DNA from 4 places in the Salimicrobium jeotgali genome. Region 1 is predicted to be linked to each of the others. Evidence: riboswitches for the same ligand, from Rfam matches in the RefSeq annotation. Region 1 holds a riboswitch; each other region holds the start of a gene.
What was found. Region 1 has a riboswitch for S-adenosylmethionine ahead of metX (homoserine O-acetyltransferase MetX). Riboswitches for the same ligand answer to the same signal wherever they lie in the genome.
Positions count from the first base shown of each region.

Region 2: linked by a shared signal. The riboswitch ahead of metK (methionine adenosyltransferase) and the one ahead of metX (homoserine O-acetyltransferase MetX) in region 1 are both predicted to bind S-adenosylmethionine.
Region 3: linked by a shared signal. The riboswitch ahead of AAV35_RS03705 (methionine ABC transporter ATP-binding protein) and the one ahead of metX (homoserine O-acetyltransferase MetX) in region 1 are both predicted to bind S-adenosylmethionine.
Region 4: linked by a shared signal. The riboswitch ahead of AAV35_RS12115 (O-acetylhomoserine aminocarboxypropyltransferase/cysteine synthase family protein) and the one ahead of metX (homoserine O-acetyltransferase MetX) in region 1 are both predicted to bind S-adenosylmethionine.

Region 1 covers NZ_CP011361.2:337,523-345,565, reverse strand. Annotated here, with positions in the region: gene AAV35_RS01785 (carbohydrate ABC transporter permease) at 1-6, opposite strand, end outside; gene AAV35_RS01780 (ABC transporter substrate-binding protein) at 107-1,429, opposite strand; gene AAV35_RS01775 (DUF2188 domain-containing protein) at 1,741-1,941, opposite strand; SAM riboswitch class I at 2,097-2,207, shown strand; gene metX (homoserine O-acetyltransferase MetX) at 2,316-3,368, shown strand; gene AAV35_RS01765 (polysaccharide deacetylase family protein) at 3,464-4,726, opposite strand; gene rpiA (ribose 5-phosphate isomerase A) at 4,800-5,501, opposite strand; gene AAV35_RS01755 (response regulator transcription factor) at 5,554-6,177, opposite strand; gene AAV35_RS01750 (sensor histidine kinase) at 6,174-7,172, opposite strand; gene liaF (cell wall-active antibiotics response protein LiaF) at 7,169-7,873, opposite strand; gene AAV35_RS01740 (PspA/IM30 family protein) at 7,934-8,043, opposite strand, start outside.
Region 2 covers NZ_CP011361.2:824,743-832,785, reverse strand. Annotated here, with positions in the region: gene AAV35_RS04150 (gamma carbonic anhydrase) at 1-341, shown strand, start outside; gene metK (methionine adenosyltransferase) at 445-1,647, opposite strand; SAM riboswitch class I at 1,909-2,011, opposite strand; gene AAV35_RS04140 (thiol-disulfide oxidoreductase DCC family protein) at 2,058-2,435, opposite strand; gene pckA (phosphoenolpyruvate carboxykinase (ATP)) at 2,586-4,175, shown strand; gene ytkD (RNA deprotection pyrophosphohydrolase) at 4,313-4,777, opposite strand; gene AAV35_RS04125 (IucA/IucC family C-terminal-domain containing protein) at 4,917-5,693, opposite strand; gene menC (o-succinylbenzoate synthase) at 5,768-6,844, opposite strand; gene AAV35_RS04115 (o-succinylbenzoate--CoA ligase) at 6,831-8,043, opposite strand, start outside.
Region 3 covers NZ_CP011361.2:742,485-750,527, reverse strand. Annotated here, with positions in the region: gene AAV35_RS03715 (MetQ/NlpA family ABC transporter substrate-binding protein) at 1-405, opposite strand, end outside; gene AAV35_RS03710 (methionine ABC transporter permease) at 435-1,103, opposite strand; gene AAV35_RS03705 (methionine ABC transporter ATP-binding protein) at 1,096-2,121, opposite strand; SAM riboswitch class I at 2,234-2,344, opposite strand; gene AAV35_RS03700 (TlpA family protein disulfide reductase) at 2,482-2,898, shown strand; gene AAV35_RS03695 (thioredoxin family protein) at 3,115-3,420, opposite strand; gene AAV35_RS03690 (toprim domain-containing protein) at 3,431-3,775, opposite strand; gene gcvH (glycine cleavage system protein GcvH) at 3,840-4,226, opposite strand; gene AAV35_RS03680 (arsenate reductase family protein) at 4,248-4,601, opposite strand; gene AAV35_RS03675 (acyl-CoA dehydrogenase family protein) at 4,710-6,491, opposite strand; gene AAV35_RS03670 (acetyl-CoA C-acetyltransferase) at 6,504-7,682, opposite strand; gene AAV35_RS03665 (3-hydroxyacyl-CoA dehydrogenase/enoyl-CoA hydratase family protein) at 7,697-8,043, opposite strand, start outside.
Region 4 covers NZ_CP011361.2:2,408,478-2,416,520, reverse strand. Annotated here, with positions in the region: gene AAV35_RS12140 (acyl-CoA dehydrogenase family protein) at 1-766, shown strand, start outside; gene AAV35_RS12135 (DoxX family protein) at 816-1,235, opposite strand; gene AAV35_RS12130 (DUF1002 domain-containing protein) at 1,337-2,233, shown strand; gene AAV35_RS12125 (SCO family protein) at 2,272-2,841, opposite strand; gene AAV35_RS12120 (trans-sulfuration enzyme family protein) at 3,302-4,444, shown strand; SAM riboswitch class I at 4,521-4,631, shown strand; gene AAV35_RS12115 (O-acetylhomoserine aminocarboxypropyltransferase/cysteine synthase family protein) at 4,737-6,050, shown strand; gene AAV35_RS12110 (hypothetical protein) at 6,182-6,400, shown strand; gene AAV35_RS12105 (methyltransferase family protein) at 6,721-7,254, shown strand; gene AAV35_RS12100 (phytoene desaturase family protein) at 7,271-8,043, shown strand, end outside.

The sequences.
Region 1 (8,043 bases):
TCTCATAATAAGTTCCTCCTCAGTTGTAAAAAAGCTCTTCTGTCGCCTTCAGTAACCAATAAGAGCGCTATAGTTCAGCGCTCTTTACCGGTCTTCTGTTATTTGCTTATTGTCTGGCTTCTTCCCAGGCATCAGTCGCCTGTTTCTCCACTTCTTCCCACGTTATATCACCGGCAAGATATTCCTGCATGGCGACGCCGAGAGCATCTTCTGTCCACGCTGTAGGAGCTCCGAGGAAAACCCAGCCGAGCGTATTACCTTCGTTCGCGTAATTGTATATTTCCTGGGAAATAGGATCTGCGATTTCCTGATCTTCGTACCCTTCGTAAGCAGGAATGAACTTGAATTCTTCCGTTACGAATTTCTTACCTTTGTCAGACGTGTACATCCAGTCGAGGAAATCTTTGGACGCCTGTACCACTTCATCTTCGGATTGCTTGTTTACCACCCAGTAGTTAGGCACGCCTACAGGAATACTTCCTTCATAACCTTCCACCGGAATAGGAAGAAGCCCGACATTGTTTTCGGCGAATTCCTGATCCATGGATTCGATCGTGTTGTACACCCAGTTACCCTGCTGAATCATCGCTACGTTTCCAAGAGAAAAGTGCTCTTCCACCTGCTGGGAATAATCGAGACTCAATACAGGCTGAATGGAATTTTCACTCTGAAGATCCGTGAACTCTTTCATCTGATCTCCCATTGCGAATTCCACAGTCTCCGCTTCATATGCTTCCATTACATCGTGATTGAACTCATCCGCCAGGTAGGCGTTTGCCAGGTGGTTACCCATAACCCACTGTTCTTTGCCGGGGAAAGCGAACGGCGCTTTGATTCCCAATTCTTCTTTATTGGAATTCAGGGTTTCCACGGCACCTTTCAGATCTTCCATCGTCTTGATCGAGGAAGCATCAATACCCGCTTCTTCGAAAACTTTCTTATTGTAAAGAAGTCCATAGCCTTCCTGGTTATAAGGAAGTCCGAGAACCTGATCGTCACGACTTACACCGTTCAACGTCCCCTCAAGAGCCGCTTCGGCAGCTTTCGTATCCGAAACGTCGGCCAGATATTCTTCGTACTCGTCCACGTCCGTCGGTCCGCCGACGTTGAAGACGTCAGGCTCTTCGCCGGAGGAGAAGGAAGTTTTCAGTGAAGCACCGTAATCGTTACCGCCACCGACGGTTTTGACGTTAATATTGACGTCCGGGTTCTCTTCTTCATACATCGATACAAGTTCTTCAAACTGATCTTTGAATTCCACTTTGAATTGAAAAACGTCAACCGTAACCGCTTCGCCGTTGCCGCCTTCTCCTCCACCGTCATTACTTCCGCCGGAAGATTCTTCACCTGAGCCGAACGAACAGCCCGCCAGCACACTTGAAGCCAATAGAGCCGTAGCAATCCCTGAATAAAACTTTTTCTTCTTCATTCCATACACTCCCTTTTACTGTTTCTGATTTTTTGAATCCGCTTACAACTTACACAAAAAAATAAAGGACGCCGGAAAAGTTTGTGCATTCGTTTGCAAAAATATCCAATAAATTACTCCTTCTCCTATGTAAAGAAAAGGACAGGTGACAGAAGCGATACTGTGAATTCGTTTGCACAGTTTCATTGTCTGTATCTTAGCACGATTACAAACATATTACAATAAGTATTCTGAAAAATATGTATCATATTATTTTTTCCATACAAAAAAAGCCGAAGGGGGTACCCTTCAGCTCTTTACGCATAATTAAATTAAAAGCTTCTTTCTTCTTGCACGTTATCGTCCTGATCGAGAATCAGAACTTTACTCGGAGAGTTCTTCTTCGCAATTTCTTCGGCTTTGCTGACTGCGGAATCAAAATCTTCGAAGAAATCCGTCGGAGCGATGTCTTCGATTTTAATGTACCAGCCGTTTTTGTCTTTGTTTTGTACTACGCTATATTCTTTTACCATAATTAATCCACTCCTCTTTTAATAATCGGATACTTTTGATTGTACCCCGCCTCTTTTTCCTTCAAACATATCTCAAATAGTCAGAAAATTAGTTGACATACCTTTCCTCTGGTGGTTATACTTCATAATAAGCTTAAATTGAATAGTTCGTGCGACTCTTATTAAGAGCGGCTGAGGGATTAGGCCCTGTGAAGCCCGGCAACCTTCAAACGTCAGTTTGAAAAGGTGCTACGTCCTACAGATCTTACTGATCTGAAAGATAAGAGGAGGCAATATATAATTCAGCCCTCTTCTTAACTTATCAGAAGGGGGCTTTTTCTATGTATGGGCTCCCCGGCCGCATTACCTATATAATTCCATTGGAGGGAAGACAGATGTCCGTCAATCATATCCGAACTTGTGAAACCGTTTATAAAGAAGTGTCGATCGGGGAGTTCATTTGCGAAACCGGTGAACGGCTGCCGGAAGTCACGCTCGCCTATGAGCAGGCCGGCAACCAGAATGCGCCCCTGCTCCTTATATGTCACGCTCTCACAGGCAATCAGTACACCGTTGGTACGGAAGAAGAACCCGGATGGTGGAGAGGTCTATTCGGAAAAGAAGGGATAGTCCCGGAAGAAGAATTTCAGACTGTCACCTTCAACGTACTTGGCGGCTGTCACGGCTCTACCGGCCCGGCGAGCGTAAACCCCGAAAATGGAGAGGTCTATCGTCTCGACTTCCCTTCCATAACAATCAGAGATATAGTACGGGCTCAGAAACGGGCTCTGGAAGTTCTCGGTTTCACGCACATACATGCCGTGCTCGGCGGGTCACTCGGTGGTATGCAGGTGTATGAATGGGGGCTTATGTATCCGGATGCGATGGATAAGCTGTTTATTCTCGCTTCCACTCCGGCCCTCAGCGATTATGGAATAGCATTCAATCATATAGGGGGAGAAGCGATAAAACGTGACCCGCAGTGGAAAAACGGTAATTATCAGTCGAATGAGGATCTGGACGGTTTCGAGCTTGCCAGAATGACGGGGATGGTCACTTACAGAAGCAGGTCCCTCTTCCACCAGCGCTTCAACCGCCGGCAGAACGAAGAGAATTATCATATCCAGTCCTACCTGGATTATCAGGGGAAGAAGATTAAGAAACGGTTTGATGCCAACAGCTATCTTTACCTTCTCGATGCCATGAACCATCACGACATCACAAGGAACAGAGGCACCCTTGAGGAGACGGCCCAACAGTACAGCGCGGACGTTTATACGATGAGCTTCGAGAAAGATCTCGTATACCCGAAGGAATCCATGGAAGAGTTTTCACTCCTTGCTCCTCACGCTCTGCATTTCCATATAGATACCGAATTCGGGCACGACGGCTTCCTTGTCGAATTCGATAAGTGGGGAGAGTTCATCAGATATCACTTACTGGTTTAGCGGCTGCGGAAGATCCTCTACCAGAAGAGGTCCGGAGCGCAATAAAAAACAGCACATTACCTCCGCCGGAAGTGTCTGTGCTGTTTATTAGAAAATTACATCCCGGCCAGCCGTTCTGCTCCGGACTCTTCCCTGCCTGTGTCCTTCTCCCGGCTCCCGGAGTCCTTCAGTTCAAGAAGCACTTCCCGTAAAAGCGCAGGAGTATTTTCATTCAATCCGCTTACGACAAGCTGCCCGTTCGAACGGGCGGAATTTACGAGCTGTTCCTTCACCCACGCCTCGGACTCCCCGGCCCAGTCAGGGCGGTTGATGAGTGCTTTTTCCGGACTGACCCTGTCGCCGGAGACCAGCACCTCCTGCTGACCTGTAATAGAGCTGAGCAGGTTCACGGAACGTTCCCGGTATTCGCTTTCTTTCTTCTCCGTGAGACGTTCCGGGAGCCTGTGGTTCCATGTATGAGCCACCACAGCGTGCCCCTGTTCTTTTATAGCTTCCACTGCGGCCGGATAACGTTCGACACGTTTGCCGATTAAAAAGAACACAGCTTTCCGGTCGTTCTTCTCCAGCACCCGGAGAATTTCTTCTGTCCTCTTCGGATGGGGTCCTCCCATCACTGCGACAGGATACTCTTCCAACATTTTTTCGGTAACGGGAATTTCGGTGATTTCTTTCTCCGCATGAAAACTCCCAGGTCTTTCCGTCATATCCGAACGCTTCTTCATGAACTTTTCTTTGAACCATTCCGGGTGCTCCTGTTTATTCACCCGTACGGACTGATTCCCCGCAAAGAAAGTGAAAGCGTCCCCTTCATACGTAAAGCCGTTAAGTTCCTTCTCCGATAGTTTGCGTTCAAAGGTGCGTTCCAGATAGTTCCGGATTTCTTCATAATCATTCTCACTCCGAAGAAAATGGGTAAGTGAAAGTTTCTTCCCGTTCGATTTCTCAAAATGCAGCACCGTTTCATCAAAAGCCTTACGCTTTTCCCCCCACGTCACCGTCTCGTTGAACTTGACTACATAAGTAGCGCTGTCTTCATAAACGACGTCGTAATCGATGTGGAGCTCCTGCACGGCAGAGATCCCTTTTTTCTTCACGCGTTCATAACTGTCTTTTTTGAATTCGGAACGCTGTTCATTCACGTAGTCCAGTACCGTCTGGTCAATCTGGTCATTCGGCGTTTCCGGGTAGTGCATCACAATGGAAAGTTTGTCGAATTTCTCAACTTTCGTTTCTATATCAGCTTCATACTTCTCATAATTCTCTTTTTTTACCGGTTCCTTTTCTTTTTCTTCACCGGCATTAGCCATAAGCGAACAGCCGCTCATCAATATGAAAAACCCCAGTATTAGTCGTCTCATTTTTCCCCTCAATATCCTGAAATATTACATCGCAAGATATATTGTAACACAACTGTAAAGAGGGGGAGAGAATTTATACGGTAAGAATTTCTACCGGATAGCCGATGAACAGTCCTGTTTCCACAACACCAGGCATTGCTTTAAGAGTACTTTCCGCGTCAGCGGGGATATCTTCAAAGGTTACATCCAGAATGATATTGCCTCCTTCTGTAATGACAGGGCCGTCTTTTTTCTCAGCCATCCGCATCTCGACACGCTTCACCGAAGATAAATTTCCGAGTCCTGTTTCCACCAGATGAATAGCTCTCGCATCCACTTCAATCGGCACAGCGAACTTCTCTCCGAGTCTCTCTACCATCTTGCTTTTATCTGCAAGAATGTACGTCTTTTCCGCGCTGGCCATCACGAGTTTCTCCCGGAGCATAGCTCCTCCGCGCCCTTTGATCAGTCGACGGTCGCCGTCCACTTCGTCCGCCCCGTCAAATCCCCAGTCGGGACGGGAATCTATAAGCGTCGTAGTTGCAAGTCCTAAGACTGCACAGTTTATTTCCGCTTCTTTGGAAGTGGGTATGCCTTTCACATCAAGCCCTTCTACGTTCACGCGTTCCGCAATAGCCTGCAGTGCCAGGAAAGCAGTGGAGCCGGAGCCGATGCCTATAACATCCTTATCTTTCACTTTTCCCGCTACCTGATCCGCCACCCGCTGTTTTTCTTCTCTGTTCGAAATATCTCCGGACCAATTCAACTGACCGGCTAACTGATTTGTCCATTGCATGACTATCACTCCCATTTGAATTGTATGCCTTTCCAAGTATATCAAATTCCGCTCACTTAATTAAATGATGCCTGAAAGCGTAAACGACAGCCTGGGTACGATCCTGGACTTCCAGTTTCCCGAGAACGTTGCTGACGTGTACTTTGACCGTTTTCGGTGCGATAAAAAGAAGGTCTGCGATTTCCTGATTCGTTTTGCCCTCCGCCATGAGCAGCAATACTTCCTTTTCCCGTTTCGTCAGCTGGTCATGCAGCGGTTCTTTCCTTCTTTTGCCCATCAGTTTCCCGGTGACTTCCGGTTCGAGTATCGACTGCCCTCCGTATGTAGCTCTTATCGCTCCGGCAATCTCATCGGCCGTCGACGTTTTCAACAGATAACTCACCGCCCCCGCCTCCAGTGCGGGGTACACTTTCTCATCATCGATAAAACTTGTAACGATAATGATCTTCGCCTCCGGCCACTCCGAAATTATTTTACCGGTAGCTTCGATGCCGTCCATCCCTTCCATGACGAGATCCATAAGAATAATGTCCGGTCTGCACTCGAACGCTTTCTCCACTCCTTCCTTTCCATTCGCCGCTTCAGCAACGACTTCTATATCCGGCTGAGCGGACAGATAGGCGGACACCCCGATTCTGACCATTTCGTGATCATCTACGAACAGGACCCGGATCATACTTTTTCCTCCCTTCCCTTCCGTGGTAATTTCACTTCCACCCTCGTACCGTCATCTTTTACGCTTACTATTTTCAACACTCCCCCTACTTCAAGAGCCCGCTCGTTCATGTTGACCAGGCCATAGGAATTCGTGCCTGCACTTTCCGTATCAAAGCCTTTCCCGTCATCCAGAACCCTGAGCAGAACGAAGTCATCTCTCTGCAGCAGCTGCACTGTAAGATGGTCAGCCTCGGCATGACGCAACGTATTCGAAACAGCTTCCTGAAGAATACGGAACAGCTGATCTTCCTCTCCTTTTTCAAGAGACACTTCCTCCAGCTGTTTATCCACCTGAAGAGGGACTTTCTGTGTCAGTTCCTCAAGAAGGTCTTTTGTTCCTTCCTTCAGCGTTTTTCCTTTTAACGGGACAGGCCGCAGATGAAGGAGAAGAGCCCTCATCTCAAGTTGGGACTGGTGGATCATTTGTTCCACCATACGGAGCTTGCTGTTTTCTTCCTGCTCACTGATTGCAGACATCATCATCGAAGCCGCGAACAGCTGCTGGCTGACCGAATCGTGCAGTTCCCGGGCCAGCCGGCTCCTTTCCTGAGTGACCACTTCCTGAATACTTCTTTCCCTTTCGTCCGCCCGTTCGGATGCCTGTTTTCGGGAAAGTTCCGTCTGCCGGCTCATTTTTCTTTCGATCGCTTCCAGACGGGCGCGCACTCCTTCCCCTGTCTCCTTAGCATCCACCGGAATGCCCTGCACCAGGCAGTCGAGCTGCCGGTAGAGATGTTTCTTCTTCTGTTTTTCCTGAACACCCTGAGCCAGCCCGGTGCCGATACCAAAGGTGAGGCCAGCCAGTACAGGGACGAGAAGGAAAGGCATATCCAGTACCTCTTTCCTGTACAGCAGCGACCAGTTCTCCGGAGGAAAAGTGAGGAAGGTAATGCCTGTCAGCAGAACGGAAAAAGAAATAAACAGCAGCACGTAGAATATAAGGTGTTTTTTCATATGCGCTTCACCTCAAGGTCTCCCGACAGAACTGAAGTGACAATCCGCACGCCAGGCTCTTTCCATCCGTAGTCTTCTGTCTGATAATGAACCGTTCCGTTCCACAGATGCGTACTCCGGTAATCGAAAATAGTCGCGCGCCCTATGAGAGCGCTGTGATGAACGAGCACTTCCGTTTCATACGGTACGTAAATTGTAAGTGTACCCGCCAAATGCCTGACGGAAATGATCGCTTTTTCCGGAAGTACGGTGTGGCTCAGGTCTATCGTTCTGTCACCGATGCCGCCGTGCACGTTGATATCGTTCCAGGCGTAAGCTTCGGGAGTCGTCTGATCTCCCCACATTTTCTGGCTGATTACCGGTTCCTTCTTCGGGGAAGGGGGTTCTCGAGAGAAAACGGGCCGGGCAGGATGTCGACCTGCCTGGAAGTAATTATAGAGGAAAAGGACGAGGAGTATAAAAAGGAGGAAGCGGACGACGGCCATACTTAAAATAGTCATAACGAGAGATACGAGCCCGATCCAGAACACTACCTTCCCGAATGCTCTGTCATAGGAACGGTGCCCGACATACACGAGGATACCGCTGAACAGCAGGGAAAAGAGAATTCCTCCATCAAAAAGAATGATTTCGGCTATAAGAAGTACCGCAGCAATGAGCAGAAGTTTATTAATCGTTTTCGTTCCCACTTTCTCAAACATAATAATCCTCCCCCCTACACAATACTCTCCCGTATCGGACGATACAGGAGAGATATTGGTTCACTGATTTTTTTCCAGCTGCCGGATCTTACTGTCGAATGTCGATTTCCGGTAAGAACGCTGAATCTGCTCCTCCAGCCTTTCCATGTGGCGATCCAGTTCTGTAAAAC
Region 2 (8,043 bases), 490 kb from region 1:
ATCTCAGTCTTCTCCACCAGAGCCCGGGCATGCCGCTTACGCTGGAGGACGGAGTCACCATCGGCCATCAGGTTACGCTTCACTCCGCTACCATCAAAAAGAATGCCTTAGTCGGAATGGGATCGATTGTACTCGACGGCGCCGTCATCGGTGAAGAAGCTTTTCTCGGTGCCGGAAGTCTCGTTCCTCCAGGTAAAACGATACCTCCCCGCACTCTTGCCGTGGGACGCCCGGCTAAAGTAGTGAGAGATCTGACCGGCGAAGACCTCAAAGAACTGGATCGTATACGTAAGAGCTACGTGGAAAAAGGACAGTATTATAAAAACAGCGGAGAGAAATGATTCTTTGTTCTGGCCTCGGCCGTGTATTTTTCTTCTATTCTAATTTAACGGAATAAACAAAAATCCGAACGCTTTCGTTCGGATTTTTGTACGTGCGGCCTATCTATTCTTCTTTTATTTTAGCTCTCAGCAAATCCACTTTATCGACGTTTTCCCAGGGGAAATGATCCGCCGGGCGGCCGAAGTGACCGTACGCGGCCGTCTGTCGATAAATAGGACGTTTCAAATCGAGCATGCGGATAATCCCTGCCGGACGTAGATCGAAAAGTTCCCGCACAGCTTTCACGAGCCTGGCTTCCGTGACTTCCCCGGTACCGTCCGTATCGATGGAAATCGAGACCGGTTCGGCTACCCCGATGGCATATGCGAGCTGTACTTCACACGTCTTCGCAAGACCGGCGGCAACAATATTTTTTGCAACGTAGCGGGCGGCGTAAGCAGCGGAGCGGTCCACTTTAGTGGAATCCTTGCCGCTGAAGGCCCCTCCTCCGTGTCTGGCATAGCCGCCGTAAGTGTCAACGATGATTTTGCGTCCTGTCAACCCTGCGTCACCCTGAGGCCCGCCGATAACGAAACGGCCTGTAGGGTTAAGGATGTACTTCGTCTGGTCATCCATGAACTTCTCCGGGACGACCGGCACAATTATGTGCTTCATCAAATCTTCCTTAATCTGCCCAAGCGTAATCTCTTCGGCATGCTGCGTAGAGATGACCACCGTATCGACCCGGAGCGGGTTGTTGTTCTCGTCATATTCCACAGTCACCTGTGTCTTACCGTCCGGACGCAGGTAGGAGAGGGTCCCGTCTTTCCGCACGTCCGCCAGACGCTTGGACAACTGGTGAGCAAGCGAGATCGGCAAAGGCATCAGTTCATCCGTTTCATCTGTTGCGTATCCGAACATAAGACCCTGATCCCCGGCACCGATTGCGTCGATTTCCTCTTCGCTCATCTGTCCTTCTCTCGATTCCAGAGATTCATCCACTCCGCCCGCGATATCCGGGGACTGTTCATCAATAGCTGTAAGGACGGCACAGGTATCGGCATCGAATCCGAACTTCGCCCTCGTGTACCCGATATCTTTAATTGTCTGCCTTACGACCTGCGGGATATCCACATATGTCGTCGTACTGATTTCCCCGGAGACAAGTACAAGTCCTGTGGTAACCATTGTCTCACAGGCCACCCGGGCATTCGGGTCTTCCTTCAGTATTTCATCAAGAATTGCATCGGAAATTTGGTCACATATCTTATCGGGATGCCCTTCCGTAACCGATTCAGATGTGAACAACCGGCGATTTGCTGCCATGTTACATGATTCCTCCTTAAACTCTGATTACGGCACTCTTACCAGCATCATACTTTAATATACTGCATTCTGTTTCCGAATTCCGGCCCCTGTTTTCACGGGTTGAAAACCGGAATCAGTTCCATTCCTTCATTAACCATGCATGGAAAACAGGAAGGTCCTTCAGGAAACGTTTATACTATTAAGAGAAATTTTGATTTCCTTCATTAAAAAAGAAAAACCTTTCCTTCATCGTATGAGGAAAGGGATGATTTCCTTCCGCTCTTATCGTCCAAGAGAGTACTCTTGCGTCAGGTTAGCACCATATCAAAAGAAGGTTGCCGGGTTTCCTCGGGCCTGTCCCTCCACCGACTCTGGATAAGAGAGTTACCGTTCGCATTTTATCATACCAAATCAGCTATGATTGTCAATTAGATGGAGCAGCTTCCGTCTTTACAATCGTGGATTCCCACTCTGTATCTGTTATTAGCGATAAATCGGTAAACCGGAACTCCGACCGCCCTCGCAGTCCGAAACTCCATCAGCTTTCCGGCGAAGCGAAGCAGCGGCGACTCCTTACATATATAGGTGATCGCGTCATACCCTACATGTTCGTTGCGCGAAGGATCATATAAATGTAATTGTTCACGAATTTGTCCTTCTTTTTCAGCGGGAAGAGAAATATACTCGGTAAGCTTCTGCAGCGACAGCCAGAGCAGTCGATTTTCCCGGTCCAGGAGGCTCACCCACTTTTTCGTTTTAAGGCACAAAGGACATGCGGCATCGTACAGAACGATCGATTTCTTCAACCTTTTCACCTTCCTTTTCTCCAGATTATACAGCAGCTGCAGATGATTTTAAAAAAATGAATTGCAGTATGGACTATTAACGACAATGTGTTATACTATTTACAAATAATCGCTTACATGCGGAATTTCAGGGAAAGGCGGGTTTTTAAAATGATTCATGCCAGAAGCGACCGTTCAAGCATCGAGGAGCTGCTTGAGGAAGAAGGAACACAAGTACAGCTTTCTGTTCCGGACCTTACGAAAAACATACTCAACAGGAATGAAGGAACACTGACCGATACCGGAGCTGTAAAGGCAGAAACCGGAGCATATACAGGACGGTCCCCGAACGATAAATTCATTGTAAAAGACGATGAAACTGCCGAAAAGGTCGACTGGGGCAAAGTGAACCAGCCGATGCAGGAAGAAACATTCCTTCACCTTTACCACAAAGTGATCGGATATCTGAAAGACCTCCCTGAACGTTTCGTATTCCAGGGTTACGCAGGCGCCGATGAAGACTACCGTCTGCCAATCCGTGTGATTACAGAATACGCCTGGCACAATATGTTCGCAAGGCAGATGTTCATAAGACCCGGGAGTGAAGAGAAACCTCTTCACGAAAATGCGTTCACAGTGCTCTCTGCACCGGGGCTGAAAGCCGACCCGGAGACAGACGGAACCAATTCCGAAGTGTTCGTAACGGTATCATTCAAACATAGAATAGTACTGATCGGCGGCACGCAGTATGCCGGAGAGATCAAGAAGTCGATCTTCTCCGTGATGAACTATCTCCTGCCGAAACAGGACGTATTGCCGATGCACTGCTCCGCTAACGTGAACGCGGAGGGAGAAACCGCTCTCTTCTTCGGACTCTCCGGTACAGGAAAAACGACTCTTTCCGCCGACCCTTCCCGTTACCTTATCGGTGACGATGAACACGGCTGGTCCGATAGAGGTGTGTTCAATATGGAAGGCGGCTGTTATGCCAAAACTAAAGACCTTTCTATTGAAACGGAACCTGATATTTACAGAGCCATCAGATTCGGCGCGGTACTCGAAAACGTAGCTGTAAACCCGGGTACGGGGAAACCGGATTTCACCGACACTTCCCTGACGGAAAACACGCGTGTCGCTTATCCGCTTGATCATATCGACAATGCTCTTGAGGAAAGTAAATCCGGACATCCCGATAAAATAATCTTTTTGACAGCTGATGCTACCGGAGTTCTTCCGCCTATCAGCAAACTTACGAAAGAACAGGCGATGTATCACTTCCTGAGCGGGTATACGAGTAAACTCGCAGGGACAGAGCGGGGCGTCACCACGCCCGAAGCTACGTTTTCCGCCTGCTTCGGCGCACCGTTCCTCCCGTTACCGCCTTCCGTCTACGCGAAGATGCTGGGTGAGAAAATCGACGAGTTCAACACAGACGTCTACCTCGTCAACACCGGCTGGACCGGCGGAGCTTACGGGACAGGTAAGAGAATGAAACTGTCCTATACGAGACGTATGGTGGATGCTGCATTGAACGGAGAATTCAAAAACACGGAAATGTACCAGGACCCTGTCTTCGGCCTTAACATTCCTCTTCACTGTGACGGTGTTCCGGAGGAAGTCATGATTCCGCGTAATGCCTGGGAAGACAAAAGTGATTACGATACGCAGGCAGAGAGCCTGGCTGCCAAGTTCCATGAGAACTTCAAGAAATTCGCTTATGCTGACGAAACGATTGCAGCAGCCGGACCGGTCAAACGTTAATACTGTCATACAGACAACAAGCATGCAGAGAAACGCTCCATTTCTCTGCATGCTTATTTTTATCGGTCTTCTAACAAAAAAGCTGCCGAGAATTTCTCGACAGCCCGGGGAGTCCCCTGGTAGTTACACATCTTACGCTAAGCCGTTCCAATTCTTTCCAGGCAGCACGGGAGCACTTTATCTTTCATCATAAAACTGTACTCTTTCTGTCTCGGCAAAGCTTCCGGAAGCTGCTCGAGCAGTACCGGACCGTTCGTTTCGAAATAATGGGCTTCTTCCCGCAACTGTAAAACCTCTGCAAAATAAACGTTTTTGATGATCGTGCCACCTTTACCTTTGACGAAGTATTGACCGACGTAACGCAGCTGATCGACGATGCCTCCCGTTTCTTCTTTCACTTCCCTGACAGCAGCTTCCGAGGCGGTCTCCCCCTCTTCCACTTTCCCGCCGGGGAACTCCAGACCACGTTCCTTGTGTTCGGTCAGCAGCCATTTTCCACGGTATTGGCAAATCACCCATACGTGCTTCGGTTCGCTTGAAAAAGGGTGGTCCTTAAAAGATAATTTCACAGGATTATTATAATAATCATAGAACTCTTGCATATGGTATCAACTGCCTTTTCCAAAACACTCTTTTTACTCTAATTAAATCGTACCATATGAAGGGAAAATTACAAATGTTTCATTTCTTCTTTTTTCCACCGGCCGTACCGGAAATCATTGCAGCATCTTCCGGAAGAAACTATTTCTTCATGTTCTCCATCTGTTTCAGATGGGGACATACTTTACAGAACGTACTGTCTTCGTGAAGCCGGTAGGAGAGGCAGCAGCATTTCCTTTCCCTAGCCCCTGAAGGCAAGACGGGCTGAGACTCGAAGTAAGTGAAAGGGTTTTTCTGTTCACCGAACGGTTCTCCGTCCAGTTCATCGATGATATATCGAAAGTCTTTCCTTTTCTCTTCCAGTTCCTCTCCTTCATACCATTCAGGAAGTTTGCGTTCATAAAACCAGTACAGATAAATGGCTGTATTTTCCCATAATACCTTCTTTGAAATACGCGTAGTCTTATGAATGTGGAAAAGAACGGGCTGAAGGAAATCCCTGAATAAGTGCCGCATATTTTCAACTATCCACTCTTCCCTGTCTTCTCCCGGGACGGATACCGTTTTATCCCTGAGATGAAATTTCGGGAACCATTTCGGGTTCTCATCGATACGGATGTACTCCACATTCCCGGGGGAAACGTCAGGGAATTTATCAAACACCGTCATCATTACAATCGGCACCGTAACAGCGTAATATCCGAACCTTTTCCCGAGCAGGGAACCGGTAGTAAGAAACGACTGTGAATCAAGATACAGATGCAGGTCATTCAAAACATGTTCGATTCCTTCGCGGGATAACAAATCGGTTGCACGAACCGTTTCCAAAACCGGTTCCTGCAAATGTTGATCCGTAAAAAAGCGAAAATGCTCATTCAAAAACTGTTCTTCTTCTCTCGTAATCATTTCTTCACTCATATTCCTCACCTCTTCTATTCACTTACAAGTGTAGAAATTACTTACAGGTGTGTCAATGATTTTGATAATCATTTTCAGTATCGTTGAAACCATCTGTCTTTCGTAACACTTTCCATATACCCGAAATCCGGTTCGACTCCTATCCCGGGACCCGTGGGCACACGTATGAAACCATTCTCCAGATATATGGGGTCTTTTATAATATCTTTCTTAAAATACCGGTCAGATCCGGATAAGTCACCGGGGAGAGTGAAATTGGGCAGGGAAGCCAGCGCAAGACTATGAGCTTTCCCGATGCCGGTCTCCACCATACCCCCGCACCAGAGCGGCATGTCTTCGTTTACTGCCCGGTCATGAATTTGCAGGGCTTCGGACCATCCGCCCACCCGGCTCAGTTTTACGTTGAGTATCCGGCAGGCCTTGAATTCCATCGCCTGGACAGCATCTTCAAAGCTCCGGATCGACTCATCGAGACATATCGGCGTGTTCATTTTCTTCTGTAAATGACGGTGCTTCCGGAAGTCTCCGGATTGAAACGGCTGTTCAATCATCAGAAGCTTGAATTCATCAAGAGGAAGCAGTTCGTCCGGGGACTCGTACGCACCATTCCCGTCAATCATAAGCGGAAACGAGGCGTCCTCTTCCCTCAGCTCCTGCAGCTGCTCTTTTTCCCGCCCCCGCTCGACTTTCACCTTTGCCCGTTGGAAACCTGCCTGCTTCAGAGTACGGAGCTCTTTTTTCGGGTCACCGGAGAGACTGATCACTCCCCCGGCGGCAACTTCCTTTCTCGTCCCCCCGATATACTCGGATAAACTCCTGCCTTCTCTTTTGGCTTTCAGATCGAACAGGGCCTGCTCGATACCGGCTTTCGCCATAGGGTGCCCCTGTACGGTCCTGAATATCCTGGTGGCGTCCTTCTCATTCAGAGAGGGGAGGAGGAAATCTTTCGCTATATGCCAGGCTGTCGTTACGGTCTCTTCCGTATAGAAGGGGCTCGGAAAAGCGGCAATTTCGCCGTACCCTCTTTCCCCCTTGTCATCTTCCACTTCCACGATAATCACTTCACGCGACCCGATCGCTCCGTGTGCCGTAGTGAAAGGGGCTTTCATGGGTACCTCCACCCTGTGAAGGACGGCTTTATTCAATTTCATCGCACTCCCCCGCTTTCACCATCTCCGTAAGCTTATACTTCAGCACTTTATTCGAAGCGTTTCGAGGGAGTTCGGCCACCCGGTATACATATGCCGGATGCTTATAACGCGCCAGGTGTCTTTCGCAATATTGCAGTATCTCATCCCTTTTTATATCTTTCCCGGTGAGAAAAGCCGCGGGAACCTCTCCCCATTTCTCATCTTTCATGCCGGTGACAGCCGCCCCCGACACTCCGGGCACCTGCACGAGTACGTTCTCGATCTCCGCCGGATAAATATTCTCCCCGCCCGAGATGATCATTTCTTTCTTACGCCCGGAAAGATACAAGAAGCCTTCTCCGTCGAAGTAACCCATGTCTCCGGTGGCGAACAGGAGTCCTTCCTCCCGATCGCGTTTATAATACCCACCGGACACCATCGGCCCTGCCACAAGAATCTCGCCGATCTCTCCCTCCGCTGCATTGATGTGAAGAGAAGCTGTAGCTAGGGCTTTCCCTGCAGAACCGAGCTTCCTCGTGGCATCAGCCGGAGCGAGCGTTGCAATTTGAGAAGTCGTTTCCGTCATACCGTACGTCTGAAATACCGGAATCCCGAGCGAGGCCGCCCGGTTCAGCAATTTCTCTGTAGCAGGACCTCCGCCAAGCAGGAAACAGCGAAAAGAACCGGGGATATCGTCACGGTCGAACACTTCCACAAGCTCCTCGAGCATCACGGAAACACCGGAGACCATCGTGGCTCCTCTGTGTTTAATGCTCTCCACTACTTCCTGCGCATCAAAACGGGCATGGTGCTCGATGGTCATTCCGTAAATGACACCTTTCATCAGAGTGGAAAATCCGCTTACGTGGAACATCGGTAAATTCAAAATCCACTTATCTCTCCGTTCCATTCCGAGGTTCAAGGCGGAGCTGACGGCGCTGTGCCAGTGATTACCGTAGGTGTGAAGGACGGCTTTCGGAGCCCCGGTCGTCCCCGAAGTGTACATTAATGTAAAAACATCCTCCAGATCGATCCTCTCTTTCATCTCCGGCATCGTGTAATCGCCGGTGAGAGTGTGAAATGGCAGAGGCGATACATCCCCGGCGGTCAGTGCTTCCACTTTCTCTTCCTGAGCCGCCTCATAAATGATCGCCTTCACATCTCCATCGTGAATCTGATAATCCAGTTCCCTGATCGTGAGCCGGGTGTTCAAAAGAACA
Region 3 (8,043 bases), 400 kb from region 1:
ATCCTCCACATCTTCGATACTTTCGATTCCTTTGGAGTAGATACCCATCGGCTCGATGTGGATACCTCCAAGGTTGGCGAAATCATAGCCGTTCTCTTCCATTTGCGTATTCAGGTAAGGAATATGCTGAAAATAGTTTGCGTCGATCTCCCCTTCAGACAGATCACGGTTCGGGAGGACGTAATCCTGATATTCTTCGATATTCAGCGTAATGCCCTTTTCTTCCATAAGCGGCTGTGCTTCTTTCAACACTTCTGCGTGCGGAACACTGGTGGCGCCGACGGATATTTCGGATGTTTCTTTATCCGATCCTTCCGAATCACCGGAATCTGAGCTGTCCGATCCACATGCTGCGAGCAGGGAAACAAGGGCTATAGTGGCTAACGTGAGTAGAAACTTTTTCATGGTACTCTCTCCTTTTTTAAAACGTAGTTTTATCTTTTGTCCAGTTTTCTGGAAGCGAAGTCTCCGATGAACTGGAAAACGAATACGATAATGACGATAAGCACGGTACATACGAATACGACATCAAAACTGTTCCTCTGGAACCCGTAAAAGTAAGCGAAGTCCCCGAGACCTCCGGCGCCGATCACTCCCGCTACAGCTGTATAGCTGATCAGAGCGATGGCCGTTACTGTAAGTCCGGATATCAAAGCCGGAGTCGATTCCGGCAGAAGAACTTTGAAAATGATTGTACGGTATTTGGCTCCCATCGCTTTGGCCGCTTCGATTACACCTTTATCCACTTCTTTAAGTGCTATTTCAACGAGACGGGCATAGAAAGGCGCACCTCCGATAATGAGTGCCGGCAGTGCTGCTGAAGGCCCGCGTATCGTCCCGACGAAAAAATCGGTGAACGGGAACAGAAGCAGGATGAGAATAATGAACGGGATAGCCCGGAAGACGTTGACGAAAGCTGCGGTAATCCAGTTCGCTATTTTATTCTGCCAGATGCCTCCCGGGCCTGTTAAATAAAGCAGCAGACCGAGAAGCAGGCCGAATATGAACGTTCCGAGAACGGAGAAGAACGTCATAAACAGCGTCTCGTTCGTCGCGGTAATCATGTCGTCAACCTGAACGTTAGGAAACAATTGTTCAAACATCAAGGGCCACCTCCACTTCTACAGACGTTTCTCTTACATACGTCAGAGCCCGTTCAATTTCTTCTTTTTCTCCTTCGAGATGCACGATCAATGTACCATATGCACCCTTCTGGGTCTGGGTGATCTTCCCGTGGAGCACGTTCACATCCACCTGGAACTTCCGGGACACTTCACTGATCAGTGCCTGATGCGTACGTTCTCCGACGAAATGGAACTGGGCCACTTCCCCGAGAGGGTATTCCTCTTTAATAAGAGAAAGAGAAGATTCCCGGTCAGGGTCTCCCATCACCTGGTCGACGAAACGTTTCGTCACTTTCTGTTTCGGTCTTAAAAATACGTCCAGTACGTCACCTTCTTCCACAATTTTTCCGTCTTCCATTACAGCCACACGGTGGCAGATTTTACGGATGACGTGCATTTCGTGAGTAATGAGCACGATGGTAAGTCCGAGTTTCGCATTGATATCGACGAGCAAATCAAGAATGGAGTCGGTCGTTTCCGGATCGAGAGCGGAGGTCGCCTCATCACATAAAAGGACTTTCGGGCGATTTGCGAGTGCTCTGGCGATACCGACACGCTGTTTTTGACCCCCGCTCAACTGGGAAGGGTACGAGGTCCCGCGGCCGCCGAGACCAACGAGCTCCACCAGTTCGTCCACACGTTCCTTTCTTTCCTCCTTCGATACTCCCGCAATTTCGAGTGGAAAAGCGATATTATCTTCCACTGTACGGGACCACAGCAGGTTGAAGTGCTGGAAGATCATTCCCATGTCCTGGCGGGCCAGACGGAGATCTCCTTTTGACAGTGAAGAAATCTCCCTGTCGTCTATATTGATCGTTCCGCCACTCGGGTCTTCGAGACGGTTCAGCAGGCGGATGAAAGTACTTTTTCCGGCCCCGCTGTATCCGATGACGCCGAAAATTTCACCGGAGTCGATCGTCGCCTCGAGGTCACTGACCGCGTGTACATCCTGATCCTTCGTTCGGAACACTTTTGACAGACCTTTAATCGAAATCATTGTTTTTCCTCCTGCGTCTGTAAGAGTCGCTGTCTCTTACGGTTTTAGCAAATAAAAAAAACCCCTCTGCCTGAAAGAACAGAAAGGTTGGTATTTAAAAATCAATTCTGTTCTCTCATCTATCAGAACCGATTGTTCTGTAGGATTTGGCACCATTTTAAACAGAATGTTTAACGGTTGCCGGGCTTCATAGGGCCAGTCCCTCCACCTCTCTTGATAAGAGAATTTCATTTATTCAATTTATAGAGCGATACGGAAGATTTTAGCACTGTACCGGGCTGGTGTCAATAAACTTCAATAAAAAGCGTGTATATGTTACGATTTTTGCAAACTTGCTATTGAAGAAAGGATCCGATACTTATGAAAGCACCCGTATTCACATTACCATACCTTACCGGAGAAGGCACTTATACACTTCCGGAAACTCCGGGGAAAGTCACCATTCTTACTTTCTGGGCCTCCTGGTGCCCGGATTCCGGTGCAGATATGCCGAAAAAAGAGCAGCTTTTCGATTCGCTCCATACGGACGACGTGGAAATGATTACCATCAACGTTGCCGGCCGGGAAGGAAAGAGGGAAGATGCCGTAAAGTATAAAGAGAAATTTTTGACACAGCCGACGCTTGAGGATAATGGAACGAAAGTGTATGACCTCTACGGCTGCACCGGTGTTCCTACCACCGTCATCATCTCATCCGAAGGGGAAATCGTTCATCAATTCGGCGATGACGCTTCCTTTATGGACATTATGAAAGCCGTCGGAGAAACGGTGGAATAGTGGAGATTTCTTTTGCGTGACTTTCGGACGCCATATCCGGCCCCGAAGGTCACGTTTCTCTCTGTTTCCTTCCCTTCAGCACATCCTTCCCTCTCTGAAGGGAACGATTCGGCGTAAATCGTTCCTTTCAGGCCCCCGTGGCGCTTCCGAAAGGAACGATTCTCCCGTCCGCGTTCACAAAAGCACCAGCTCCCGGGATGATGAGCTGGTGCTTCGCTATATTTTCTCTTTTTCTTTCATCAGATTGAAAATTTTCGTCACCGATTCGAACGCATACACTTTCTCTTCCACTTTCCCGTCTTTCCATACGAGCAGACAGGGTACGCTTGATACCTGTTTCTCCTGCATGAAGTCCGGGAAGAGGCTCGCGTTCATTTCATAGAAGACATCTTCTTCTCTCATCTTCTCGATGATATCAAGCATTTCCCTTGCCAGGTGGCACGTTCCGCAAAAGGGACTGTAAATGAATACGTACCCTCTTCCTACTTCCGGCAGTGTTTCCCTTACATTCACTTCTTTCATTGTTGCCTCCTTACATCATGTAGACAGGTTTGATCCGGAACCGGTACCCCGCAAGCATCCGTGCGAGTTCCGGTTCCGGCGTAGCAGCTACTTCCCGGTACGTTTTGCTTGTGTACAGATGTACAGCGTGAGGAAGTTCTTCCCTGAACTGTTCCCGGAGTCTGTAGCCCGAGTAGTCTTCATCGACGAGTATATAAACGTTGCGGTGATCCAGATCGTACTCATAAATCAGCTCATCCAGACGCTCCAGGCCGAGTGTTCCATACGTGCAGATGATTTCAAGAGGCTGCGCCAGCATCTTCTTAATATGCTTTTTGTCCGTAATCCCCTCAACGATTAAAATAGGTTCATTCATCCCGCTTACCCCTTTATACAGAAACAGACCATGCGGATCCATGGTCTGTCGAAGTTAATAAGTTCTATTCATCTTCGGAAATCATAGCTTCGTACTCATCCGCACTCATCAGATCATCCAGTCCGGACTTCCCGGAAGGCTCGACTACGATCATCCACGCTTTATCGTAAGGAGATTCGTTTACTAGTTCCGGGCTGTCCTCGAGTTCATCGTTCACTTCAACGACTTTCCCGCTGACGGGAGCATAAAGTTCGGATACCGTCTTCACGGATTCCACACTTCCGAACGGCTCATCCACTTCCACTTCATCACCGACTTCCGGAAGCTCGGCGAACACGACGTCACCGAGTTCGGACTGGGCGAACTCTGTAATACCGATGCGAAGGTTATCCCCTTCTTCTTTTACCCATTCATGTTCTTTTGAATAACGAAATTCTTTTGGCAGTTCCATTATTGACCCCTCCTTCAAAAATTACAGCCAGTTGGCTTCGTACTCCGTTTCTTTGAACCCTGCGGTCACGCGACTTCCATCCGTAGCTAGCGGCCGCTTGATCAGCATGCCGTCGGAAGCCAGTATCTCCGCCTGTTCTTCAAGCGTCATGTCCCCTACTTTGTCTTTCAGTCCAAGCTCACGGTACTTCTTCCCGCTGGAATTGAAGAAACGTTTCGAAGGAAGATCGCTGTTTTTCATCATCTGCAGCAGCATTTCCTTCGAAGGTGGAGTTTCCACGAGATTCACAGCTTTATAATCCACATCGTTCTCATCAAGCCATCTTTTCGCGTTGCGGCACGTGCCGCACTTCGGATACCAGTAAAAGGTAAGCATGACTTCTCCCCCATTCCTAACAAAACAATATCACATTTATCCTACCACAACCGCTCTTTGTTGAAAAACAAAAGGCTGTCCCCCGGCAGAGGACAGCCTTTTTCGAAATTACACGAAGTATTTTCCGGCTTTTTCAAGACCGACGGAAATTTCACGTTTTTTCTTGATAACATTCACCGGGTTATGACGCGTCAGCTTCCGGAGAGCTCCGAGCATCATGCGGAGATCGTCGCCCTCTTCCGCTGCGATAAGTGTTTCTTTCGCGTGCGCTTCGATACGATTGAACGCTTCCTGAACGTACACTTCCGTATATAGAAGTTTCTGGCTGTGTTTTTCGGCTCCGTCTTTGTCGACAGCTTTCTTCGTACGGAGAATGGCAGATTCCATATTGAAAATTTCACCCGTAATGTCTGCCAGGTTCACAAGTACTTCCTGTTCCTGATCCAGTTTCTCCCCATATTTCTGAGCAGCAAGTCCGGAAGCCAGCAGAGCGATCTTCTTCGCATTCTTCAGCAGGTAGAATTCCTGTTCAAGCGGAGCGTCTCCCGGTTCTTCAGGCATCATCGTCATGATTTCTTCCTGAAGTTTCTTAGCTTTTTCAAAAATCGGCAGTTCGCCTTTCATCGCTTTTTTGACGAGGTTGCCGGGAACGATCATACGGTTGATTTCGTTCGTTCCTTCGAAAATACGGTTGATACGGGAATCCCGGTACATACGTTCCACTTCGTATTCCTGCATGAAACCGTATCCGCCGTGGATCTGTACCGCTTCGTCCACTGCGAAGTCAAGCAGTTCCGAACCGAACACCTTCGTAAGAGAACATTCGATGGCGTACTCGGCGATGACGTTGGCGACAGCTTTTCCGTCATTCAGTTCTTCCTCGGAAAGCCGTCCCATACTTTGTTCAAACAGCCCGACGGTACGGTAGACGGCGCTTTCGTTCGCGTACGTGTTCGCTGCGACGGACGCCACTTTTTCCTTGATAAGCGGGAAGCTCATAATCGGAGTATCGAACTGTTTCCGTTCCTGAGCGTAGTTGACGGAAAGTTCGATGGCTCTCTTCGCACTTCCGACACTTCCGATCGCCAGCTTGTAACGGCCGACGTTCAGGATATTGAAAGCGATGATGTGCCCTCTGCCGATTTCACCGAGAACGTTCTCGACAGGCACTTCGGCGTCTTCAAGGATAAGGGTACGGGTGGAGGACCCTTTGATCCCCATCTTCTTCTCCTCAGGACCAGTGGATACGCCCGGGTGCTCTCTTTCTACGATGAAAGCCGTGAATTTCTCTCCGTCAATTTTTGCGTAGACGATGAATACGTCCGCGAACGCGGAGTTCGTAATCCACTGCTTCTCTCCGTTCAGTACGTAGTGAGTACCGGCCTCATTCAGTTTGGCTGTCGTTTTGGCTCCCCGGGCATCAGACCCTGAACCCGGTTCAGTCAGGGCATACGCAGCCAGCAGTTCACCTGTCGCCAGTTTCGGCAGATATTTCTTCTTCTGATCACTGTTTCCGAAGAAGACGATCGGCAGAGAACCGATTCCGACGTGTGCTCCGTGGGTCAAAGAGAAACCACCGGCGCGGGCAAATTTCTCCGTAATAAGGGAAGAACTGATCTTGTCCAGCTGTACCCCGCCATACTCTTCCGGTACGTCCGCACCGAGCAATCCGAGTTCTCCCGCTTTCTTCATAAGCTCGAGGGAGTGTTCGAATTCGTGGTTCTCGATTTTATCCACTTTCGGTAGTACATCACCCGTGATAAAATCTTCTGTCGTTTTGGCAATCATTTTATGTTCTTCGGTAAAATCTTCCGGGGTGATGATATCTTCCGCTTCCACATCTTCCACCAGAAAACTTCCGCCTTTGATCATATCTTTAACATCACTCATATTTATTCCTCCTCAGGATAATAGTTCGAATACTCCGGCAGCGCCCATTCCGCCGCCGATACACATCGTTACAACGCCGTATTTTTCGTTGCGGCGTTTCATCTCATGAATAAGTGACAGCGTCAGCTTCGTTCCTGTACAGCCGAGCGGGTGTCCAAGAGCGATCGCTCCTCCATTCACGTTCACTTTCTCCTCATCAAGTCCGAGTTCACGGATGACCCGAAGTGACTGGGAAGCAAAGGCTTCGTTCAGTTCGAACAGACCGATGTCTTCCAGGGAAAGGCCTGCCATTTTCAAAGCTTTCGGCACCGCTTCAATCGGTCCTACTCCCATAATCTCCGGTTCCACACCGGCCACTGCGAAAGAGTGGAACTTGGCGAGCGGCTGCAGGCCTTCCTTCTCGGCTTTCTCCCGGTCCATGACGAGCACCGAAGCTGCTCCGTCGCTCATCTGGGATGAATTTCCTGCTGTAACCGATCCCTTTACGTGGAAAGCAGGCTTCAGTTTGGCAAGTGTTTCTGTCGTCGTACCGTGACGTACCCCTTCATCCCGCTCGAGCGTACGCGTCACTTTCCTGGTCGTGTTATCCGGCCCCGGGACATTTTCGGTCACTTCGACAGGAACGATTTCCTCGTCGAACTTCCCTTCTTCCAGAGCTTTAGCCGCTCTCTCGTGACTTCTGGCCGCAAAAGCATCCTGATCTTCCCGGGAGATGTTGAAGCGGTTCGCCACTTCCTCTGCCGTGTGTCCCATCGACATATAGTACTCAGGAGCGTTCTCCACAAGCTCCACGTTCGGCTTGATGACGTGTCCTCCCATAGGGATCAGACTCATCGATTCCGCGCCTCCGGCAATCGCAGCTTCCGAATGTCCGAGCATAATCTTCTCGGCGGCATTGGCTATACTCTGAAGTCCGGATGAACAGTATCGGTTGATTGTAATCGCCGGAACGGAGTGGTGCAGACCCGCAAGAGCCCCGATACTCCGTGCCATATTCATCCCCTGCTCGGCCTCAGGCATCGCGCACCCGATGATGACATCATCAATAGGACCGTCGTAGTTATTTGCTCTTCTTAGCGTTTCCCTGATTGTCAGCGCCGCAAGATCGTCCGGGCGACTGCTTGCAAGCGTGCCTTTCTTCGCTTTACCGACCGGCGTACGTGCACCGGCCACAATTACTGCTTCTCTCACAACTTTCTCCCCCTTTAGTTACGAAGTGGTTTCCCTTTAAGTAACATGTGCTGCATTCTCTGCTGTGTTTTCGCTTCACCGATCAGACTGAGGAAAGCTTCCCTTTCGAGATCCAGAAGATACTGCTCATCCACTTTCGATCCTTCCTTCACACGTCCTCCGGCCAATACGAATGCAAGTTTTTCCGCGATTTTCAGATCGTGATCCGAAGCGAAGCCGCCGTAGTGCATTTCTTTCGCACCAAGAAGCATCGTGGCAAAACCTGATTCCCCGGTTACCGGAACAGGTTTACGTTTCGGTGCCTGGTATCCGGCCCGGGCAAGCCCGAGTACTTTCTGCTTCGCATCGTGAAGCAGGTGGT
Region 4 (8,043 bases), 630 kb from region 1:
CGCCTCCGAACCGGCTACCGGAAGCCCGACGCGTGGCGGCATGCCGGAGACTACGGCCAGAAGGGAAGAGAACAGTTATATACTGACCGGAAGGAAAACGTTCGCTTCTCTTGCCGATCATCTTGATTATTATCTTGTTTCTTCTTATGTGGAAGACATCGATACGATAGGCTGGTTCCTTATCCCGAAACAGACAGCGGGCGTGTCCGTCGAGAAAACATGGGACACACTCGGTATGAGAGGTACGGAGAGCGACGATCTGCTGATGAAAGATGTGACACTTCCGGTGGACGCTCTGGTGGAAACGAAGTCCTCGAAGCCTCCCGTACCGAAAGGATGGCTGCTTCACATACCGGCCTGTTATCTCGGTATCGCTGTAGGAGCCCGGAACGAAGCTGTGGAATTTGCGAAAAATTTTCAGCCGAACAGTCTCGATACCCCAATCAGCGAAGTGCCTCATATTCAGGACAAAATCGGTACGATGGAGTGGAAACTTCTGCAGGCTCACAGTTTTCTCTATGATACAGCAAGAAAATGGGATGAATATCCGGAGCGGAGAAACGAATGGGCGGAGGAATTAGGGGCCGTGAAGCTGGCGGTCACCAATGCCGCCCAGGAAGTGGTGGATCTCGCTATGAGAATCACCGGAGGCCGCGGCCTCTCCAGGCGTCAGCCGTTCGAAAAATATTACAGAGATGTAAGGGCAGGTCTTCATAATCCGCCGATGGACGATGCTGTCATCAGCATGCTCGCCAGAAATGTATAGCTGTTCATAAAATAAAAGAGGGCCTGCGGAGGCCCTCTTTTGTTCGCGCTTACTCTCTTTCGACGTTTTTCTCCAGTGTATCGTACGTACGGCGCCACGGAGAATCTTTCGTTACGTATATGACCCACCATATAAGGAGAGGTTGGAAAAGCGGGCGCAGCCAGAGAGCAGTGAGACTGGTGTTTTCCGTCCACGGGGCTGGCACCTTCTGGATGGCTGCGTAAATGTTAGCCGGCAGAACTACGACGAGGAATACGGCTGTTGCGAGTCCCGCCGCTTTTCTCGTATGAGGGAAAATAAGCAGAAGGGAGAGCAGCCATTCCGTAATTCCTGTAATATAAACGAGCTCGTAGCGGAAAGGGAGAAACTCGGGGATCATCGCCGCAAATCCGCTGTCATAAATAAAGTGAAGAATTCCTGCGGAGAATAGCGCACCTGCAAATAAGTAAAGGCCGATCGTTTTAATCATTGAAGACAATCCTTTCGTGTTGGATTTATATTACTGTTATTCATTCAGTTCGGTTATAATAAGTATAGGTCTATTACATTTTTTTAAGGAGAAGATTAACGATGAAACTAATGAAATACTGGCTGCTTACGGGCGTTGCGCTGGTGATGTTCCTTTCTGCCGCCGTTTCTGTACAGGCTTCGAATTCCAACAGTATTAATGAGAAACTCGGTCTGCCTATTGTAGTGTACGGAGATGCCTTATCTGAAAGCCAGAGGTCGGACGTCAGTGACCTGCTGGAGACTTCGAAACATGAGCAGCTGGACGAATTTACAGTGACAGGCCAGGATATAGCTGAATATATCGGCGGCAATCCCAACTCCAACATGTACTCCTCGGTAAAAATCATTCATCAGGACAGCGGCGGGCTGAATGTTGATATTGTGAGTCCCGACAACATTACAGAAGTTACCCGGGAGATGTATGAAAACGCCCTGCTGACGGCGGGAGTGGAAAACGCTGAGGTGCTTGTAGCTTCATCAGTCGCTGTGAGTGGCCATTCGGCACTGACAGGCATTTACAAAGCGTACGATGCGAAAGGTGCTTCTCTCGATAAAGACCGGATGCAGGTGGCAAGCGAAGAACTGGATGTAGCCACTTCCATCGGGGAGAAAGAAGGAATAAGTAAGGATGAAATCAGCAGTCTGCTTACGGAAATCAAAAAAGCTATTGCCGAGCAGAACCCTGCCACCCGGGAAGAGGTGGAGCAGATTGTAGAAACGCAGCTTGACTCGCTGCAGATCGAGCTCAGCCCGGAGGACAGAAAAAGGTTGACCGATTTGTTTGACCAGATGCGAAATCTGAATATAAATTTCGATGAAATGCAGAGTCAGCTCGATGACTTGGCCAGTGGGTTCCAGGATCTTATCAATGACGAAGGGTTCTGGAATAACATTAAGACAGCCGTTCAGGACTTCCTCCGTTCCCTGCGCAACTTCATAGATTCAGTTCTGAATTGACAGAGTAAAGAGAAGCGCTCCACAGGCGCTTCCCTTTTTTAGTTTTTCACTATTTTTGCATCTTCTACAATTTGTTCATAAGGCACGTCCTGTACCCCGTCATAATATTTCTTAATCGTGCCTTTTTCATCTACAAGAAAGAACTGGGTGCCGTGTGTCACCTGGTCCTGACCTTCCGGCTTATCTACGATAATATGGAAACTTTCTTTGGCGAACGATTCGATGGTCTGCTGATCGTAACCGGTGACGAAGGTCCAGTTAGAGAAATCCACTCCCTGCTCTTTACCGAAGGACTTCAACTTTTTCGGATCATCGACGGTCGGGTCGATACTGAAGGAGACGAATTCCACGTCCACCCCTTCTTCTTCCATCTTCTTCTGAAGCTGCGCCATATTTCTCGTCATAGGCGGACAGACAGTGTTACAGGAGGTGAATACGAAATCGGCAATCCACACTTTCCCTTCCATACTTTCCATACTGAAGGACTCCTTGGCCTGGGTAGTGGCTTCAAAACTCCCGGTTTCCCAGTCCACCGGGTCCTCAAGTTCTTTTTGGCCGCATGCTGCAAGAAACAAAGTGAATAATATAAGAATCCATAGTTTTTTCAACGAGGGTGAAGCTCCTTTCCGTATGTATCTTTTATTAGTGTAACTACTCGCGTGGCGATGTACAATGAACAAATTGAGAACTTTCACTTTTTCTCCATATGCTCTCCTCCCCCTGCTTAGGCCAGCGCTTCTAAACGGAAGTTTCCGCTTTTCATGATCCAGCTGCAGCGTCCAGAAATTCATGTCACAAGCAGCTCGGACCAGTGAAAGGAAAGGTCGTCTTTCACGTGACCGGTCTGCTTGTGCCTTCATTTCTAATCGGACGCTTCCGCTTTTCTTTGTCCAGCTGCAACTTCCAGAAGCTTGTGACCTAAGCAGTACCCTTATTTTCGGGATAGGGCACCCGAAAAGTAAGTCTCCTGCTTACGCCAGCGCTTCTAAACGGAAGTTTCCGCTTTTCTTTACACCTGTTCGATGTGCAGATATACTGTTACGAAACGAGAAGCGGAGGGGTTTATTCATGAGAGATTCATCATTTTTTACTAAAGTTGTCCATCATAAAGCTGACCAGACGGCGGCGGTCCACAGTAAGGCGACGCCTATTTATCAGACTTCAGCCTTTACGTTCAAGGACCTGGATGATCTGGAGAAGTACTATGAAGGAGAGACATCCTACCTTTATTCCAGGGAAAGAAACCCGAATCCGGAAGAGCTGGCCGAGGGTGTTGCTGCTCTTGAAGAAGGAAGCGCGGGAGTTGCAGCAGCTTCAGGCATGGCAGCTATATTTGCGGGAATTCTTTCCGTCGTAAAGCCCGGAGATCATATCTTAGCTGCTGAGGATGTGTATGGCGGGACGCACAATCTTCTCTCTCACGAATTGCCCTCTCTCGGCATTGAAGTAACGCTCACATCTTTCCGTGACCAGGAAAGCATAAAAGGGGAAATACGTCCGAACACGAAATTGCTTTATTCAGAATCAGTGACGAACCCGTTCCTCCGGGTGGAGGATATGACAGTTCTTCAGGAAATCGCCGGTAAAAATGATTTGAAAATCATGATAGATAATACGTTTGCCACGCCGTACCTGCTGAGGCCACTGAAGCAGGGCGCCGACCTCGTCGTACACAGCGCTACGAAATATCTGGGCGGTCACAGTGATGCGACAGCAGGAGTGCTTACGGGAGAAAGGGAGCTCGTAGAGAAAGCACGCCAAAAAATTGTCTCCCTCGGCTCTAACCTGAGTCCGTTTGAAGCATGGCTGACGTATCGCGGTACGAAAACGTTAGGAATCCGTATGGAAAAACAGTCCCGGAACGCCCAGGCTCTTGCAGATGCCATGCAGAGAAATGCAGATGTGGAGAAGGTTTATTACCCGGAAAACGTATCGGCAGAAGGCAACGGCGCCATCGTTACGATAGCTCTGAATAAATCTATAGAGATGAACACCTTCTACCGGACGCTCGGCTGGATCAAAATTGTGCCGAGTCTTGCCGGAGTTGAAACGACCGTTTCCGTTCCTTCCCGGACGTCTCATCGTGCCCTTTCCGCTAAAGATAAAGAAAGATTCGGAATCGACGACCACGTTGTCCGGGTCTCTGTCGGGATTGAGAGTTCGGACGATATCTCCGCTCAGTTGGAACAGGCGATCGAAGCCTCTAAATAAGAATTTTCTAAAAATTGTTGACTTTTTCGGATGCTTCCGTATATAATGCAAAGCATACCATTTAATTGAATAGCGACTCTTATCAAGAGCGGCTGAGGGACTAGGCCCTGCGAAGCCCGGCAACCTTCAAACATCGGTTTGAAAAGGTGCCAATTCCTACAGATCTTAGAGGTCTGAGAGATAAGGGGAGGATGTAAATATATTTAACGTAAACCTCTTCTTATCGAAGGGGTTTTTGTTTATATCTCCTCACTCGGACCCTCTGTCATATATTATACAGGAGGGATTTTTCATGACTGAGCAATTTAAGAATTACGATTTGGACACGCTTGCCCTGCACGGGGGACAGGAGGTCGATCCGGCAACGGGTTCGAGAGCCGTACCGATCTATCAGACGACATCCTACGTATTTGATGATACCGAGCACGCCAGGAACCTGTTCGGTCTCGAGGAGCCCGGAAACATTTATTCAAGAATCGGCAACCCGACCGTAGATGTTTTCGAGAAAAGAATCGCTCTTTTAGAAGGCGGTACGGCTGCTGTGGCTACCGCTTCCGGAATGTCCGCTATTGCGTATTCCATACTGAACGTCGCCGGAGCAGGTGATGAGATTGTGGCGGCAAGTAACCTGTACGGAGGAACGTATAACTTATTTGCAAAAACGCTGCCGCGTTACGGTATTGAGGTGAAATTCGTCGATCCGGAAGATCCCGCGAACTTCAAAAAGGCGATTACGGAGAAAACGAAGGCGGTCTTTGCGGAGACGATCGGTAACCCGAGCCTGCACGTGCTTGATATTGAAAAAGTATCCGAAATTGCCCATGAACAGGGAGTGCCTCTGATTATAGACAATACGTTCGCGAGTCCGGTCCAGTGCAAACCGCTGCAGTGGGGGGCGGACATCGTCGTCCACTCGGCGACAAAATGGATCGGCGGTCACGGGACAGCTATAGCCGGGGTAGTCGTGGACGGAGGTACCTTCGACTGGGCGAACGGGAAATTCCCCGGCTTCACGGAGCCGGATGACAGCTACAACGGTCTCGTTTATTCGAGAGACCTCGGGGAAGTGGCATTTGCTACTAAATTCCGGGTGCAGCTTCTCAGGGATATGGGAGCGTGCCTCAGTCCTCAAAACGCTTTCCTTCTTATTCAGGGGCTGGAGACACTGTCTTTACGCATTGAACGTCATGCGGAAAATTCCCTGAAAGTTGCTAAGCATCTGCAGGCGCACCCGGATGTGGAGTGGGTATCCTATCCGGGCCTTCAGGAGCATCCGGCGCATGAACTTGCCGATAAATATTTGCAAGTCGGCTACGGGGCTATCGTTAACTTCGGTATTAAAGGGGGAAGAGACGCCGGGAGGAAGCTGATCGATAACGTCTCTCTCTGGTCTCACGTTGCGAACGTGGGAGATGCGAAGTCTCTGATCATTCACCCGGCATCCACTACCCATCAGCAGCTCTCCGTGGAAGAACTGGCGGCGAGCGGAGTGTCAGAAGAACTGATTCGTTTGTCCGTAGGTATCGAATCGGTGAAGGATATCATCAATGACCTGGATGAATCGATTGAGAAGGCGACGGACAGGGCGGCTGCAGGCAAGTCATAGGCCTGCATACTGCGACTGGGCTCGAAAAAAAGTATATTTCTGCCGGATTAAGAAGAAAAGCACCGGTTTTGCATCTGGTTATTTAGGGGAAAGGACAGGTAAGAGTCCAGTTTACAAAATGGGGTGAAGTCATGTTTTATTCGCTGACGTTTCAAAAGATTGTTCTGTTCGCAGCAATAGGTCTTATTATAGGTGGATTAATCGGTTTTGCAGGAGTACTGGGATTTGATCTGGATGGGTCCATCTTCATCATTTCCGTACTGCTCAGCATGCTTCTCGTATTTGCTGCAGCAATGTTTGCGGAACTGTATCACATCCGGGAAGCGATCAACCGCTCCCGCAACCGCTAAGCGAGTCCGTTCAGACGGCTCGCTTTTTCTTTGGTATATTTATGTTACAAAAGAAACCAGGGGCTTAGTACAAGCAGCAGAAGATAAAATATTAAAATTACAGAAAAAACGATATAGCTTAATTTTGTCAGCTTTTTAAAAATGATGAAGAAAGTCGCCAGTACGGTTAAAATAATGCCCAGCGAATAAAGCAGTGCCATATGGATGTCCCCTCTCCTGTATGAATATACGTAGGTATTTCTATTGTTGCAAAGGAAAGGTTTGCAGCTGTCCGCTTTAGGGAAACGGGAAGGAACCGGCTACAGTCAGGAGCGTGGGCCATGATCGAATTGTTGTTTGGAGCTGTTTCCCTGGTGTGGCTGATGGAGTTCCTCGTATACTCCTCGCCCGCGTCCCGGCAATCGGAGAAAGTATCTTTCTGGTATATCTTTTCAGCCATGCTCGTAGCAGTGGCAGTGATTCTTGGAGTCGATATGTGGAAAGTGGAAATCCCGGCAGTGAAATGGACGGGTCTCTTTTTTTACGGAGTCGGCGTAACGCTGCGTCTTTCGGGTATTATGCATTTGAAAGAACAGTTCACAAGGAACGTAAGCGTAAGAGAAGGTGATCATCTGGTCAGCAGCGGCCCGTATCGCATATTGCGTCATCCGCTATACACCGGGCTGTTAAGTATTGTCATCGGTTTTGCGCTCAGTAACGGCAGTCTGTTCGGACTTCTCGTCGGAAGCGTTCTTATAGCCGCAAGTCTTATATACAGAATTAAACTGGAAGAGGCGATGCTTACGAGCCAGTACGGAGATGAGTACGCTCAGTGGTGCAGGATAAGATATCGGCTGATCCCTTTTCTTTATTAATATGGAGGTGCTAAGTATGGCGAATCAGAAAGCGATAGTAGTAGGAGCAGGTCTAGGCGGTATGTCGGCAGCTATACGATTGAAGGCGGACGGTTATGATGTAACGGTTCTCGAGAAAAACGAAAATACCGGCGGAAAACTGAACCAGAGATCCGGGAAAGGTTTCACTTTTGACACGGGTCCTTCCATCCTCACTATGCCCTGGGTCCTCGAGCAGCTGTTCGAAAGCGTGCATCGTGACATCCACGATTACATAACTATAAAAAGGGTCGAACCTCAGTGGCGGACTTTTTTTGAAGATGGCAAACAGCTTGACGTAACAGGTGATCTGCCTACGATGCTTCAGGAGATGGCCAAGGTGACGGACCGCCCGAACAGTTCACTGACAAGTTTCTTATCGTACAGTCAGGATATGTATGATCTTTGCCTGAAAAGCTTCTACAAATACAGCATCTCGGGTCTTGGCGATCTCAGAAAACATCATTCTTTCAAAGAGCTCATGCAGATGGATCCCATGAAAACGGTGGCTAAAGCGAACCAGGAGCATCTGGACAACAAGCATCTGGAACAGTTGTTCAATTTCCTCGTAATGTACGTCGGTTCCAATCCCTACTCCGCACCCGCAATTTTGAACCAGCTGGCGTATGTGCAGCTGGGGCTCGGCATCCATTATGTCGAAGGAGGCATGTATCAGATTGCGGAAGCAATGGGTAAAGTGATGGAAGAACTGAAAATAGACGTTCATCTTGAGACATCTGTCTCTCACATAGTGACAAAGGGAGAAGAAGT